One region of the Pseudoalteromonas sp. C8 genome, then DNA from elsewhere that is predicted to be linked to it. Evidence: predicted binding sites of a transcription regulator. Region 1 holds the regulator's gene; the other holds the start of a gene.

Region 1 (8,230 bases):
GAAGATAAGTTTAAAGAAATAGCAGAAGCTTACGAAGTCATTCATAACAAAGAAGAACGCACTAAATACGACGAGTTACGTCGTCATCAACAAAATCGTGCTCGTCAACAGCAAGGTAATTATGGTGGTAACAATGCTTCATCGCAAAGTAATTATCAGCAAAGCGATCCTCAAACCGATCAAGAGTTTTCTGATTTTGTTAATTCAATGTTTGGCGGCGCCGGTGGATTCAATCGTTCCGGGCAGGGCAGAAGTAACGCCGCTCGCGCGCAAAAAGGACAAGATGTGGAAATAGAGTTCCCGATTTTTCTTGAAGAGACTTTAGTTGATACCGTTAAGCCTGTTGAGTTTATGTTACCGCAGCGAGATAGTAGTGGTCGTGTCTCTGAAATTAAAAAATCACTTAAAGTGAAAATTCCCGCAGGTTCAGTAAATGGCGAACGAATTCGACTAAAAGGGCAAGGCGGATTAGGGTCAGCGAACGGGCAAAATGGCGATTTGTACTTACAAATTAGTTTAGTGCCCCACCCATTATTTGATGTTGAAGGTCATAACCTAAATATAGTCGTCCCTCTTGCACCATGGGAAGCGGCTCTTGGTACAAAAATAAATTTACCTACGTTGGCAGGCAAAATCCAATTAACTATTCCATCTAATAGTCAGTCTGGTCAACGCTTGCGTATTAAAGGTAAGGGATTAATGAGTAAAAAAGCCAAAGGTGATTTATTTGCTGTGCTTAAAATTGTTAATCCAACATCTGTTGATGATACCAGTAAAAAACTTTGGGAAGAATTAGCCGAAAAAGCTCACTTTGATCCCCGTAATAACTGGAGCAAGCCATAATGCAAATTATCGTGACACAAAAAGATGATTTACTTACTAGCAAAGAGCTATGTTTGAGTAGTGATATTAGCGAAGCAATTTTATATGAGCTAGTTGAGCACAATATTGCGGTTCCAATTGAGGGGAAGCATGTTACGCAGTGGCAATTTACGGTATCGGCAGTGACCTTAGTTAAAAAAGCGGCCCGTATTCAACATGACTTTTCGTTAGATTGGTCGGCAATAGCTTTAGTTTTACAATTGCTGGATGAGCGTGATGAGTTGATTTTCGAAAACGAAATGTTAAAGCGACATTTGAGTCGATTTAAACACTTGGAATAAAATCTGCCCTTGGGTACTTCCTCGGGCTTATTTACTCTTTGGTGAGAGTGCGCTAGTTCTTAAAAACCAATATGACTACTTTGATTTATTCTTACTTTTAATTCGGATAAATCGTTTTAGTCGTATGTTTTGCATAAGTAGTAATATTCCACTTAGGCAAAAAAGTACGCTGGTTGCTGCAAAACTAATAAGCAGCGGATTATTAAAATCCTCTCGCTCATCGTAATCCATAATATGTAACATCCAAAAAAAGTCGAAAATTCGCCATAGTGTGCTGCGAACGGTGATAACTCTGCCGTTATTTTCTGACAAATACAGTGTTGTGTTAAATGTGTCGTCAAATTGTACCTGCCAAACATTGGTTTTATATCCAACTTCTCGCATACCTTGCTTTAGCAGTACAGCGCTTGTCACTTGAGCATCAATAAGTAAGTGTGCTTTAGCATTTGCGGTAATTTGTATTTTAGTTGGCGGCTCAAAAGGCCGGCCAGTTATACCGTTAAAGCTTTGCTGTTCATCTTTATTTATTACTGTAATTGTAGGTGTGGTTAAGAAGTTCTCAAAAATTATTTGTGTTGGATTAACCACCTGAGATGCAATATCGTCAAGGGAGGCAACATAATCAGCCTGCGTAAATGGGTTATTAAGAGTACGTGTTGCAAGATGCTCCCCATGAACTTTATCAAGAGGAATAGCGCTCATGACTAAACCACCTAATAGCCAAGCTAAAATTTGTAATGCGAGCAAATAACCGAGCCATTTATGTAACTTGCGAGCATACTTAAATATTTTTTTATTCATGTTTTAGTCTTATTATTTTTAGAGGCTAGTTTATTACATTAATGGGATTAGTTACTGCGACATTTTGTCGCAGTTTAAACTATAGCTTACTGTAATCATTTAAAAATAAAAAAGATTACACTTAAATTGCTAACATGACTTATTTGTTTAATTGAGCTGAGTGTTTGATATCCAGCTAGCTTTAAACGCTAAAAAATACTTAAAAGCTGCGAAATATCTATATAAAGTGGTTAATAGAGCATAGTTGATTTGGTATAACGGTAAAACTGCGTTAAAGTTTGCAATGAAATTATTAGAGGATAAATACGAAACGATGTCGGAAATTCAATTTTTAAATGTAGATCTTGAGCTTGAATCAAAGCAAGATATTAGTTTGCTAGTGGCAGACTTGAAAAAAGTCGCGACGATTTTACATTATGACAAAGACGAATACCGTCAATTAGCGCGTATTGAAGCAACAGGTGTAGTAAACACGCCTGACAAAGCAATAAACCATATATGTGAGCTTATTGAATCGTGTTCGCGTAACGCGCTAAAACAATGGTTAAGCTGTTCACGTAGAACGTTTGATATTGGTTTTGAATCAGGCACTTCACCTAAGTGCTTTAATCAAGCCTTAGATGCAGATACATTACTACGTATATCTGCGATTGGTGCGGGTATGGAAATTACAATTTACCCAATCGAAAAGTAACTATCTTCGCTCTACGACTGCTGCGGTCATTTTTGATACGCAGCACAGCTCATTGCGGCTATTTGTAATTTTTATTTCCCACACTGAACTACGTTTGCCAATATGAAACGCTCTTGCCGTTGCTGTTAAAGTGCCGTTGCGAGATGCTTTTAAATGACTTGCGCTAATTTCCTGCCCCACGCAGTAAAATTTTGTAAAATCGACAACAAAGTTAGCTGCATAGCTGGCAACTGTTTCGGCAAGTACAACGTTAGCACCGCCGTGAACCATTCCCATTGGATTATGATGCTCAGGAATTGCCGGCATAGTGGCTACTAAGTAATCATCACCAATTTCAGTGACTTCTATTCCCATGGTTTTCATTAATGTTCCTTGGCCATCAATGCCTTGTTCTAACTGCTTGCACAGCTCTAAAGTGATGGGCTGGTACCAAATACTCATAATGACTCCTTTGCTTTTTTAATCATTTATAAATCTAGCTTTAGTTATATCCCTAAAATGTACACAAGTGAAATTACTTTGGCTATTTTAAGGCTTAATTTAAATTTGCGATTTTTATTTAACTGTATATACTCACAGTTAAATGTACTGTATGGAAAACCAGTTGTATGCGACCATTAACGAACCGCCAAGCTCAAATACTCGAACTAATTAAAGTTTTTATTAAAGACACTGGTATGCCTCCTACACGTGCTGAAATAGCGCAAACATTAGGTTTTAAAAGTGCCAATGCTGCTGAAGAACATTTAAAAGCACTTGCTAAAAAAGGCGCAATTAAAATGAAACCAGGTGCAAGCCGTGGTATTCAGTTAATTGAAGAAGAAGAGCCAGAACAATTAGGTTTACCGCTTATAGGGCGTGTTGCTGCTGGTTCACCTATTTTGGCGCAAGAGCACGTTGAAAGTCACTGCAAAATCGATCCATTAATGTTTAAACCGGCTGCAGATTTTTTACTACGCGTTAACGGTATGAGCATGAAAGATATTGGTATTATGGATGGTGATTTACTTGCTGTACATCGTACTCAAACCGCTGAAAACGGGCAAGTTATTGTTGCCCGCCTAGATGAAGACGTAACTGTAAAACGTCTTGAGAAAGCGGGTCGTAAAGTATTACTTCATGCTGAAAACGACGATTTTGAATCTATTGAAGTAGATCTTGAGAATGAGTCTTTTAATATTGAAGGCTTAGCCGTTGGCGTTATAAGAAACGCTGATTGGATGTGACTTTAAAAATAGCTTTTAAACAAGCAGTTTTATAAATGCGTACTAATTAGTACGCATTTTTTGTTTTAAATTCGCACTAAAAATAGGGCATAAATAGCTCACTGACAATTTAAGCTGTAAACTTTTTTGCACTTATATTTTCCCCCTCCGAATACGTTAAACCCCTTTGTTTTGCTCATCTTTTGAACTTACTGTTACCTAGTTGGTTACTGATTTTTTATTAATTACTCAATATCACCTGATTGTTTTTTATACTAAAACTTGCTTGTTGTTCATTTTTTAGCTAATTATTAATGTGCTGAGCTAATAATAACTCACAGCTTTTTAGTTTTGAGAACACACAATATACACAAACCCGTTGTTGGCGCAGCAAAACCAATCAATATTAAATGAGATTGACTAAAAAAATAAAAATAACGAATTGGCGTTTAAGCCGTATGCCTCTTCGCTTTGCATTCGCAATAGCATCAAAGGAGCCGTCACATGGGTAAACTGACCTCTACCTTGTGGCTTATATTATGTGTTTTTTCGCACCCAGTTTTGGCTAACAGCCAATACAATATGCGCAAAGGCGTAACCGATATAAGCAATAATGTATATCAGCTGCACATGACCATATTTATAATATGTTGTGTGATTGGGGTGATAGTGTTCGCAATTATGTTTTGGGCACTTATTCATCACCGTAAATCTAAAGGGGCTGTACCTGCCCAATTTCACGAAAGCACTAAAGTAGAAATACTTTGGACTGCAATCCCGTTTGTTATTTTAATTGCTATGGCAGTACCAGCCACTAAAACCCTAATTGCAATGGAAGATGCCAGCAAAGCTGATCTCACTATTAAAATTACAGGCTCGCAATGGAAATGGCATTATGAATATATGGGTGAAGATGTAGAGTTCTACTCTATTTTATCTACCCCGCAAGATGAAATAGCGAATCTTGCAGATAAAAATCCTAACTACTTACTTGAGGTTGATAAACCTCTCGTACTGCCAATAAATCAAAAAGTACGATTTTTAATGACTTCTGACGATGTTATTCACTCTTGGTGGGTACCTGATTTTGCAGTTAAAAAAGATGCGAATCCCGGCTTTATAAACGAAACATGGACGAACATAAACGAAGAAGGTACTTACCGAGGCCAATGTGCTGAGTTGTGTGGTAAAGATCATGGCTTTATGCCCGTTGTGGTGGTCGCTAAATCTGAGGCTGATTTTAAAACGTGGCTTGCAGATGCAAAGCAAGCTAAACAAAAAGCAGCATTAGCAGATGCCGCATTACTTGATAAAACCCTCCCAAAAGAAGAATTAATGACTTTAGGCGAACAAGTATATATGGCCAATTGTGCTGCATGTCATCAGCCTACTGGCATGGGGTTACCGGGTGTATTTCCTGCACTTAAAGGCAGCCCTATAGTGCTTGGCGATATAAAAGATCACATTGATGTAGTTATCCATGGGCGACCCGGTACGGCAATGCAAGCATTTGCCAAACAGTTATCTATAAAGCAATTAGCAGCGGTTATTACTTATAAACGTAATGCGTGGGGTAATGATACGGGTGATGTTATTCAACCGAGTCAAATACAGGCAGCACTTGATGCCAAAGTGGAGGCGAACTAATGAGTAGCATAGTAGAACAACCTAACGCCAATGAAGCTCATCATGCTCATCACCCAGCTAAAGGTTTTAAACGCTGGCTTTACACAACTAATCATAAAGATATAGGTAGTTTATATTTAATTTTTTCGCTGACCATGTTCTTAATTGGTGGTGGAATGGCCATGGTGATCAGAGCTGAATTATTTCAACCAGGTTTACAGTTGGTCGATCCTCACTTTTTTAATCAAATGACCACAGTGCATGGTTTAATTATGGTGTTTGGTGCGGTTATGCCGGCCTTTACAGGCCTTGCTAACTGGATGATACCACTCATGATTGGCGCGCCAGATATGGCATTGCCAAGAATGAATAACTGGAGCTTTTGGATTTTACCGTTTGCGTTTTTAATCCTATTGGCATCGTTATTTATGCCTGGTGGGGGTCCTGCATTTGGTTGGACTTTTTATGCACCACTGTCTACAACATACAGTAATGACAATACTGCATTGTTTGTATTTGCCGTACATATTATGGGGATTAGCTCAATAATGGGCGCAATCAATGTGATTGTAACTATAGTGAACTTACGTGCTCCCGGCATGACATGGATGAAGTTGCCCTTATTTGTATGGACGTGGTTAATTACTGCCTTTTTATTAATAGCGGTAATGCCAGTGCTTGCAGGGGCTGTCACTATGGTACTTACCGATAAGTATTTTGCGACCAGCTTTTTTGATGCCGCAGGCGGTGGCGACCCGGTGATGTTCCAACACATTTTTTGGTTTTTTGGTCATCCCGAAGTATACATAATGATTCTTCCTGCCTTTGGCATTATATCTACAATAGTACCTACCTTTTCTCGTAAAAAACTTTTTGGCTATGCCTCAATGGTATACGCCACATCCTCCATAGCACTATTGAGCTTTATTGTATGGGCTCATCATATGTTTACCACTGGGATGCCGGTCGCTGGCGAGTTGTTTTTTATGTACGCGACCATGCTTATATCGGTACCTACAGGAGTAAAAGTATTTAATTGGGTTGCCACAATGTGGAAAGGCTCAATAACTTTTGAAGTGCCAATGCTTTTTAGTATTGCGTTTATTGTGCTGTTTACCTTAGGTGGCTTTTCGGGGTTGATGCTGGCAATTACACCTGCTGACTTTCAGTACCACGATACTTATTTTGTAGTGGCGCATTTTCATTATGTATTAGTAACAGGGGCTGTATTTTCGATAATGGCGGGGGCCTATTACTGGCTGCCCAAGTGGACGGGCAATATGTTTAATATCACGCTAGCTAAATGGCATTTTTGGCTATCGCTGGTGAGTGTGAACGTATTGTTTTTTCCTATGCATTTTGTAGGGCTTGCCGGTATGCCGCGTCGAATTCCCGATTATGCACTTCAATTTGCCGACTTTAACGCAATCATAAGTATTGGTGGATTTGCCTTTGGTTTATCGCAATTGTTGTTTGTAGCTGTGGTAATTAAATGCGCGCGTGGCGGTGATAAAGTGCCTGCAAAAGTATGGGAAGGGGCAGAAGGGCTTGAGTGGGAAGTTGACTCTCCAGCGCCATATCATACTTTTTCTACGCCGCCGGTAATTAAGTAATGACACACGCACCGCTACTCAAACGTTTGGTACTTATTTGCATAGGCATGTTTGCCTTTGCCTTTGCTTTAGTACCTTTGTATGACGTGTTTTGTGATGTAACAGGGCTTAATGGAAAACCTTCGCTTGAGCAGGCAGAGCAAAGTACACAAATAGTACAAAACCGAGAAGTCGGCGTTAGCTTTACTACTCACGCACAAAGTGGTGCACCGTTTGAAGTTAAATCAAAAGAATACAGTGTAGTGGTAAAACCCGGTGCAATGCGTGAAGTAATGTTTAGTGCTAAAAATAACAGCAACCTAGATAAAGTAATGCAGGCTGTACCATCAGTCTCACCAGGTAAAGCGGCAAAGTATTTACACAAAATAGCCTGTTTTTGCTTTGATCAGCAACCTCTAAAAGCAGGGGAAGAACTTGAATTTAAATTACTTTTTTATGTTGATACCGCACTGCCGAGCGATATTGAAGAATTAACTTTATCTTATACCGTATTTGATATTAGTGAACAGCTGGTGGCAAGTAACAACTAGCTTTTTAAACTAGTGTGAAACTAGGAGTAAATAAAATGAATCAAGAATATGAGCATTATTACGTACCTGAGCAAAGCCCATGGCCTATTGTAGGTGCTGTTGCATTGTTTTTTATTGCAGTAGGGGCAGGCTTGACTGTTATGAGTGTAGGTAAAGAAGGTGGTAGCGGGGTTTATCTGCTTTATGCCGGTATTGCTGTACTTGTGTATATGTTGTTTAGCTGGTTTAAAAATGTAATTAATGAATCGGACCAAGGTTTGTACTCAGCACAAATGGATCGCTCTTTTAGACAAGGTATGAGCTGGTTTATTTTTTCTGAAGTTATGTTTTTTATGGCCTTTTTTGGTGCGCTTTTTTATGCACGCGTATTGTCGGTACCTTGGCTTGGAGGCGCAGGCAATAATGCAATGACTAACGAGGTTTTATGGCCAACTTTCGAAGCTGTTTGGCCGCTAGTTTCAACACCTGCTGGCGAAACTACTCAAGCTATGGGCTGGCAAGGCTTACCGCTTATAAATACCTTAATACTGCTTACTTCCTCAGTTACTTTACATTTTGCCCACGTAGCGATGGAAAACAATAAACGCACTCCACTTAA
Region 2 (8,230 bases), on a different contig from region 1:
TCTTAGAGCCATTCCAACCAATAAAGGTGTTGGTCACATCAACGGAGTGGGCGAATTTCTTGTGGTTGCGAGACCATGATGATGCACAGCCAGAGATACGCGAACTAGCGGGTAAACTTTCTACGGCCTTGATTAGTAGTGTTCCTACTACACTAGGGCATAAGGGGTGGCATTTACCCTACGTTACGACTGAAATGCGCGCGACACTAACGCTAGAAGAAATGTTGATTATCTCTATTTCATGTTGTGCGCAAGTTAGCTACAGAGCGCTTGATGTTTCACTCGCTAAAGCACGTAAAATCGTTGAGTCGCTTACGTCAGGTAGTCGAGTTCATGCGTCGCCATTTGAACATCAGGCCTCGCCTATTCCTACGTACCATAGGCTGAGTATGACCAAGGCCAAGCGCTTAGGCATAACGCATTTTGATACGGACAATAACCGCTGGTCAGGCAACTTCCGTGGCTGGGTTCAGCATAGACAGCTGATTAAAGGGAATGTTGTAACTGGGTGATATGTTAGCCGCCCACTAATCGGTGGGCGCTTAGCTTTGGTTTAGAGAAGAAGAGTTTAAGGAACTAAGGAAAATACCTTTATTGTCTTATCACCCTGTATAGATGAGTAAGTAACCTCCAACGAAAGTTTTCGTAAATGAGTGAGAATACATTCATATACTTCTTTTTCTTTCGTTGAAAAAGTAAGTATATCTAGCGACGAATTTGCAGAAATACCTAACTCAGCACCAATTTGTAATGCTGTACCATTAGACTTGTCAAAGGCTAATATTTGAGTTTGGAGCGTTTTAACTGTTAACTCTTCGTCACCCCGAAAAACTTTATACTTAATGTTAATCGCAGAACCCGTACCGTAATTCTTTAGACTAAAATTATACGAAAGTTCGCTATCATCGAGAGCAATGAACCTTTCAATCACAGGCGTTATTGAGCTCATGTAAATTTTACGGTTGTGTCTTAGACCATTGCTGGCGTAAAACAACGTACCAAGCGTAGCCCCGAGCGCCAATACATCCTTTAGTTCAACCTCAAAGTTAAAACCTTGACCGACAATTATCCCTGCGATAAAAAGTAAAACCGCTGATACTACATATACAATTTTGTTGTTGCTCATTTACCTATCTTTTTTTATTCAGAGCTACTAAGCTGCGGGGACGATTAAATCTCCGCTTATAGAGCCTCACTACCCCAACCTAGCGTTCGGCCTGTGCATCCTAATAGACTGCGTTACAACGCCCTCTACGCAATACTCATCGAATGACGTAAGCTTTACGGGTTTGTACTCTGGGCACGATGACAATAGCTGGTTGTTCTTCAAATCAGCTATTTTACATACAAACAATCCATTAAGGCATGCGACAATTATATCGTAGTTCTTAACGTCCTGCGCTCTATCAATTATCAATATGTCACCGTCAAATATCCCCATGCCCTCCATGCTTCGCCCACTGGCAATGCCCATAAACGTAGAGTTTTTGACTAAGGATTCATCAATACTGTTTTCGAGCCCTCTAACGTTGGGGCCCATCTCGACGTTCTGAACAAGCATATAATAATTCCAATTATTCAATAAGAGTATCGGAATTATTATAGAACAACACTGTATATGCGTACAGTTAAAATATAAGTTGAGTAACTAGTTCACCACTAACGATAAAATTAATAAAGACCCGCTGCTATAAGTAAGCTAACCTTCGAATGGCGGCAGTGTGCCATGGGCGGGCATAGAATCTTGAACGCCCTCACGCTACTTATTTTTATTCCGTTTAAAGTACTTGTCATATGACTTAAAGTGAATCAAAAACATCTTTTTTCAAAAGGTTCATTGGATGAAAAGTTGGAATGTTTTTATATAAATCAATTACTTTTTCCATTTGCTCTTTATTAGTTCCAATGAAGTATTTATTTGCTTGTGCATAAATCAACATACATAATTTAGCTGAGAAAGTAGCATCAAAAGTTCTACTTTTAATTGCATCTGGAGAGTAACTTATAAGTTGTGTGTTTGACACTGGAAATATTATTTTGGTATTAAATGAATGTACTCCTGTTAAATTTTCTATTAGCAGAGGATTGTCACTACAAGGTAAGTTATTCCACCCGCTATCGTTTATTTGATGGTACTTCCACTTGCTTAAATCATCATATTTTAGAGTGAAATCGAAGGATATAAGTGGGAGTATGAAACATCTAAAGTAATGTTTAAACCCAGAATCAGATTTAAGCATTTCTTTGATATTTTTGGTTTTTCCTACATAATTTTCATTTATTATCAATTTCTCTCCAAATTTACTTAGATCTAGAGAAGCAATATACTCATCGGCATAAGCATCATAACAAGGTAAACGCCAAAACTGGAATGCGATGTACTGCTTAATTAGTAAAATCCCCTCTTTTGAAATGATTTCATCATTAATTTTTCTGCTTCTAATCAATGAAACATACTCACTAAACCTTGTTTCAATATATCCATACAATTTTTCTAGGTCATCAGTTAATTTACCCTTCATTTTAATTGTATTAAGATTCTTTTCGAACAAAACCGTTTTTGGAGTGTGCTTATCCCTCTCAAACTTACAAAGTGTTTTATTGTAAACTTGAAGACGTCCATTATCTGATGTAAAACCTTGAAGATAGAACTTAGGAACGTAGTGATGATTGACTGAATTCATTGTACCTCGTGATCATATAACGAGACCGTAGAATAACTCCAACAGCCAAATTCAATAAAAAAAACGAGTTCATGCAATTAACTCTAAGCGCATTTGGAACCCATAAAACAGGCTGTTTTTCTTAAAAAATGAGTAACTCTACAGCCTCAAAGCTTTGTTAAATGGCTATTCTCTGGGTAGCAGGCCATCTTCATTTCTTTTTGGTTCACTAATACCTTGCTCTTTAATATGCATAAGTATTTTTTGCTCGTAATGTGGTGCCCAACCATCATGGTTATTGCTATAACAAGTTCGGCAAACAGTTAACTTATAGATAAGGATAAACTTTCCATCATATACATTACGCCCAAATTGAAATTGCTGACCACAAGTAGCACAAGACAACATGATTTTATCTGAATTATTCATTTGACACCTATGTAGTGAGCCATTTAACGCCGTTTTAAGCGGCAAATTGCAGTTGGCTGAAATAAGTGAGGCACGAACAAAAAGCCAACTGTAACTTGTCCGGCTTGAAAACCCTTGTTAGGCCTTTGGCTCAAAACTTTTTCGTATTTTTTCTACTTCAGAAACAAGTGGGTCCATATCTACTTCACCACCAGTAAAAACTTCAATATCAATATAGTTTTCTTCAATTACAGATTTACCAGCAAACTCATACTCAGTTGTAATTATAAACTCGGAAGGACAATTCTCAGGAGCTTCACCACCTAAAATAATAAAGCTTTGAGCCAATGGAAAAGTTAATTCATAATTTGGAGCAAAACTTTTAATTGGTGCATTAAATATTTTAAAATTACGAAGATTCTTTTCTTGGTTATTTGGTTGATTAAATTGGAAAAAGTCACGATCTATAGATATACGTAGATTACTAGCTGCACTTAAACCAGTATTTTTTATACTTAAAAATATCACAGGAGAGTGCTTTTTTAATATTGGTTGAATTGTTATATAAGGGCGAGTTAGGGCTTCTGTTTGAATTCTTGTTTCATTTACTGATTCTTCACTCACTTTAACCATTTTATGTGTTAAGTAAGCATATATAGCTGTTAAAAACACTAAAATATCGGTTAAATAAAACATTCCAAACTCCTCGAGTAGAGCAATCCAATAGTTGATGTCAAAAATATCCATAAAAGGCCTAACAATTTAATAGTGCGCTCATCGCACATATTTCTGCCGACTAAACGCTCGTTTATCTACTTTATATAGTTTTAACAAATAACCTAAAGCATTACTACCACTTAGTTTTTAAAGTTTTAAAGTTTTAAAGTACAGTTTAATAGAACAATATGCGCGCGTCGCTCATTTTCATGGAATATATGCTCAAAGAGCAGTTTGACCAATCAAGTAACTACGATATTTAGTCAACCTCAACGTCTGCTCATCGCTCTTTGCCGAAGTTCGGCTTAGTGCCACTTGCGGTCGTTGGTAATCTTATACCTTTGTTATGCATTTTTTAGATTTATACTCATTTCTTTTGTAAAATTTTCCATAGCATCAATAATTTCAACCAAGTAACTCTGCTTTATGTTGAGGTGAACCCTTGCGAATTTTTCAGATTCTAAATGTTTATTACCATTTACAATTTTGAAATGCCTTTTGTGAAGCTCTTCATCTAGATGCCCCGCGTTATGCGCAACTATATTTCTCAGTTCTCTAGCTTCAATGATTCGTTGCCAAAACTTAGTTTTTGTAGGTACTTTTACAAGCGCAATTTTTGTTAAATATGTTTTAGCGCGTTCGATGCCTTTTCCTTTGTAATCTTTCAACTCACAACAAAGGCTTCTTTCCAAGTACAAGCTATAGCAGAACTGATTCAAGTAATCTTCGAAAAGAGATACTAACATTACCAAATAGGACTGTTTCTGATACTGTGGAAATATGGAATCAAAATGAGCACTAAGATCATTACGGTATTTGTACCTATCCCAATATGTTGATTCGTCAGCTTCTAAATCAGATTCATTATATTTGGTAGACTCTTCGTTCCAGTGACGTTCAGATAACTCGATGAAAACCCGAATTTTATCTAAATCGTATAAAAAGTACGCTGCAAACTGATCTGATTTTTTCAAAACGCCTCCTAATTATTAGTAGCTGATGTCTGACGAGGCTGTAAAATAAATCCAACAGCCAAAAATGATTTTAAAATGAGCTAGTTTTTATTGCTTAAAATAAGCGACGCGGGAGAGAACAAATGTTATTTTGCCTTTTGAGTGAACTGCTACAGTTTTAATCGCCATCTAATTTTTTTATCCCTTCTTTAACATTTTCTATTTCCGCAGTTCCAATTGTGCTGTGACCACCTTGAGGTAAGTTTAACTTTAGTAAAGTATTTTGCTCCAAAATCAGTTTTTCCAAGTTTGCAGATGATTGACTAGATGAATGATAAGATAAAATCGAAAAAGTAGCGGATAAAACCAAAGCGATTAAACTTACAAACAACATAACTCTGTTCCACTCATTTGTTGAATTAGAGTTTCTTGCTGATTCCTCTGTAATCGTAGATTGTAAATCGCCTAAGATCTCATTTGTTGGGTTTTTAGGAATACAAGGTGCTTCAAGTATTCTGTGGTTGCTGTGAGAATTTGATAGCTGAGCAATCAAAATATCTTTAGCTTCTTTATCAACCTCAGAATCAGATTTTTTATTGGTTCTTTTCTGGTTCATATCTTCTTTGGTACTTGGTTTAAAACCGAGACTAGTTAAATCAGTCATCTAACACTCCGTAACATATAATATCTTATTCTTTCTCATTTTCGTGATACATAACACCTAAATAGGCTACTTATGCTATCAGATAAAACTGCAATATCTAGTACATATACTGAATTTAAGGCTTTTCAATTACCGCAAGCAAAAACCTAACCACACCAATCTTTCGCTTTAGTGCCACCATCATAGGCCACCCCTAAGCCTGAGCTGATTAGAATGTCAGTCAGGTTTTTGTTGTCCACGTATACGTCAGCCACTATCCTAAAATACTTACCACGTTTCGTGTTCCTAAGCTCAATAACCTTTGCCGAGCGAAGCGCTTCAACTGTTACTTGCTTAGCTTGGCGAGCGAGGTCTTTCTCTTGTTTACACTTGCCACGCATTTCAGGCGTATCGACACCCGCTACACGAATACCAATCCGCTCCCCTATCAGAGAATGCAAACCCGCGATATTAGCGCGAAAGGTGTCACCGTCATAGATTGAGGTAACTGTTTCAACTGTCAGCGTCCCGTGGTTTTTGTTTTTGATACTTTCGGCATTAACATTGAACGCCAGTAGTAGAAATACAATTAATAATCTCATAGTGCCTTTCCGTACTGTTGGTAATTAATACTCACCCTACTATAGCGAAGAAAACCCAATCAGGCATGTGGCGACTAATAAAGCTTGTTCAAACGGTGCTTTAGGCAGTGAATTTCAGAACGGGTTAGAGCGCGTAAATGGGGCGAAAAGTGGGGTGACTGTGGGGGCATTTCGGTGCGAGTTTTTGGTGTGGGGTGATGCTGGGGTGAGAACGTTTACAAATGATGATAATCTATGTCAACGCTACAGCCCAGCAAATACGGGGGGTGTTAGCTTATGCTAATGCATACAAAACCTTATTCCTAGAACATATCTTGATAGGAATTTGTTGTGCTAAACGTAATTGCTTTTTCAAAGCCAGGTAACTGAATACTTTGCTCGTCTATTACAATATCGTTGTCGTCAATAAGTCCGTCGCCAAAGCGGTAAATAAGCTCATATTGGCCTAAATCTGCTTGAGCTTGATACGTTTGTTGCGCGGCTTTAATTGCCACTTTTTTCTGCGCGTAACTACTCATAACTTCATCGCCATGGCGCTTAGCGAGCATTTGCATTGTTACTTTTGGTGAAAGTACGGTAGCTGTTGCATTGTTACCGCCAAAGCCTTTCGAATTTATAAAAGCTATATCCATATCGGCGCATTCGTAATGGCTATTACGAATATCAAGATGATCGGTGTAAACATCATCAGCCACTTTATCAATTGTGGTAATACCCGGCATAATATTATGGCTAAATACACCTAGAGCTATCGCTAATTGGTCGCCACTTGCAGGAGCTATAGTATGACCAACATAGGCTTTTGGCGCTGTCACTTTCCAATTATCAATAGCGAACGTTTGTGCCACTTTGTGATATATCAGCGACTCTGTTACGCGGTTTAGTGGTGTACTTGAGCCATGCGCTAAAATAAAGCTACGTTCTTGCAAAGCTTCTTTGCCTAAAAGGCTCGTTGCTAAAGCAGCCGATTTAGCCATGGTAATATAGTTACCAGGACCAGGTGACGTGATTGATTTTTTTATGCCATCTGCATTTACAAATACATCTGGTACGCAGCCCACAATGTCAGCGCCTAGTTCAAGGGCTAAGGCATCGTCCATTAAAATAGCAACTTGTGCGCCTTCACCTAATGTAAAGCCGCAGTTATCCCCAAACGGGCGGCTACTTTTGCGATAATCTGGTTCTTCATCATGTGATAAGTTATCTAAGCGGCGCAAACCTTCAACATTTGCAAGTGCGCTCATGTTACCAAAGCCTTCAATCACTTCGGATGTAATAGCACACTCAACACTTGCGACAACCGCAACGCGTGTACGCCCTGCTTGTATGTCGTTTACTGCTGCACGTAAGTTGTATAAAAACGTAGCACAGGCGCCCGAGGTCGAAAACGTAGTTCCCACATTGCCCGTAACATACGCGTTAATAAAGTCAGTCGACATTGTATTTAAGCCCAGTGCTAACTGCTTAGTGCTAACACGGTCGCCTTGTTGGCGTGCTTTAACTAAACCGCCTAGGCCTTTGTCGTCCATTTGGCCAATTACCGATGCTGAATAAGTACCAATTTTATCTGGCTCAACGCTATTCATAATGTGTTGCCAATCAAGCCCTGTTGATTTAATCGCATCGGTGGCTGCAAAAATAGTCGCTTGCAAACCACGAGGCTGATAGCGGCTGTTATACATAACAGACGGATCAAACCCAGTCGGAAATTGCCCTGCAGATTTAATTGGATTATCACGTGTTGAGTCATGCTTAATATCTAAATCGGCTGCAATAGTTACTTTTACTTTTTTGCCTTCAAGTTCTTCAACTTGCCAGCTAGCTGGAACAGGTACCGGTAAGTCGCGAGCGCGAGTTTCAAACACAATAGCGTTATCGCTTGATGCGTTTAGCGTCATTTTTTGCTGCCACGGTGTGGCATCTGCATCAAAGTGTTCTTTTTCAATTTTACGAATAAGTGTACCGGCAATAATTTGCTCACCAAAGCGTGCTTCTATGTCGCTTTGCTCAACATTATTACCTTGTGTATCTTGTAATTGGCCGTTTACAACGCTTACTAGATTCATCAGTGTGGCGAGGCCTAAAAATGTTTCACTGCGATCTTTAGCGTTTAAACTATCTAACACGATACGGCGATAACCTTGATGAAAAGAAGTACGGCCAGCGGCGTTAATGCCACCCATGCCTACTATAACGGGTAATGCAGTCATAATTTACCTTTAAAAAACGTGTTATAAGATGAAC

Evidence for each region. Region 1 encodes LexA, which represses DNA repair genes until DNA is damaged. Its sites were predicted from a motif close to TACTGTATNNNNATACAGTA; they were not measured.
Region 2: GQR39_RS05895 (S24 family peptidase) is a predicted target of LexA. The motif match lies at 1,611-1,630, and genes of this name have one in related genera.

The regions. Positions count from the first base shown of each region.
Region 1 is NZ_WTKT01000019.1:11,367-19,596, forward strand. Features, by position in the region: gene GQR39_RS16245 (DnaJ C-terminal domain-containing protein) at 1-843, shown strand, start outside; gene GQR39_RS16250 (chaperone modulator CbpM) at 843-1,163, shown strand; gene GQR39_RS16255 (hypothetical protein) at 1,239-1,964, opposite strand; gene GQR39_RS16260 (hypothetical protein) at 2,278-2,658, shown strand; gene GQR39_RS16265 (PaaI family thioesterase) at 2,659-3,099, opposite strand; gene lexA (transcriptional repressor LexA) at 3,267-3,884, shown strand; gene coxB (cytochrome c oxidase subunit II) at 4,368-5,510, shown strand; gene ctaD (cytochrome c oxidase subunit I) at 5,510-7,102, shown strand; gene GQR39_RS16285 (cytochrome c oxidase assembly protein) at 7,102-7,632, shown strand; gene GQR39_RS16290 (cytochrome c oxidase subunit 3) at 7,668-8,230, shown strand, end outside.
Region 2 is NZ_WTKT01000004.1:161,718-169,947, forward strand. Features, by position in the region: gene GQR39_RS05885 (FAD-dependent thymidylate synthase) at 1-512, shown strand, start outside; gene GQR39_RS05890 (hypothetical protein) at 569-1,126, opposite strand; gene GQR39_RS05895 (S24 family peptidase) at 1,196-1,561, opposite strand; gene GQR39_RS05900 (DUF4238 domain-containing protein) at 1,800-2,684, opposite strand; gene GQR39_RS05905 (hypothetical protein) at 2,850-3,092, opposite strand; gene GQR39_RS05910 (hypothetical protein) at 3,210-3,818, opposite strand; gene GQR39_RS05915 (hypothetical protein) at 4,133-4,762, opposite strand; gene GQR39_RS05920 (hypothetical protein) at 4,920-5,405, opposite strand; gene GQR39_RS05925 (thermonuclease family protein) at 5,552-5,986, opposite strand; gene GQR39_RS05930 (beta-ketoacyl synthase) at 6,289-8,196, opposite strand.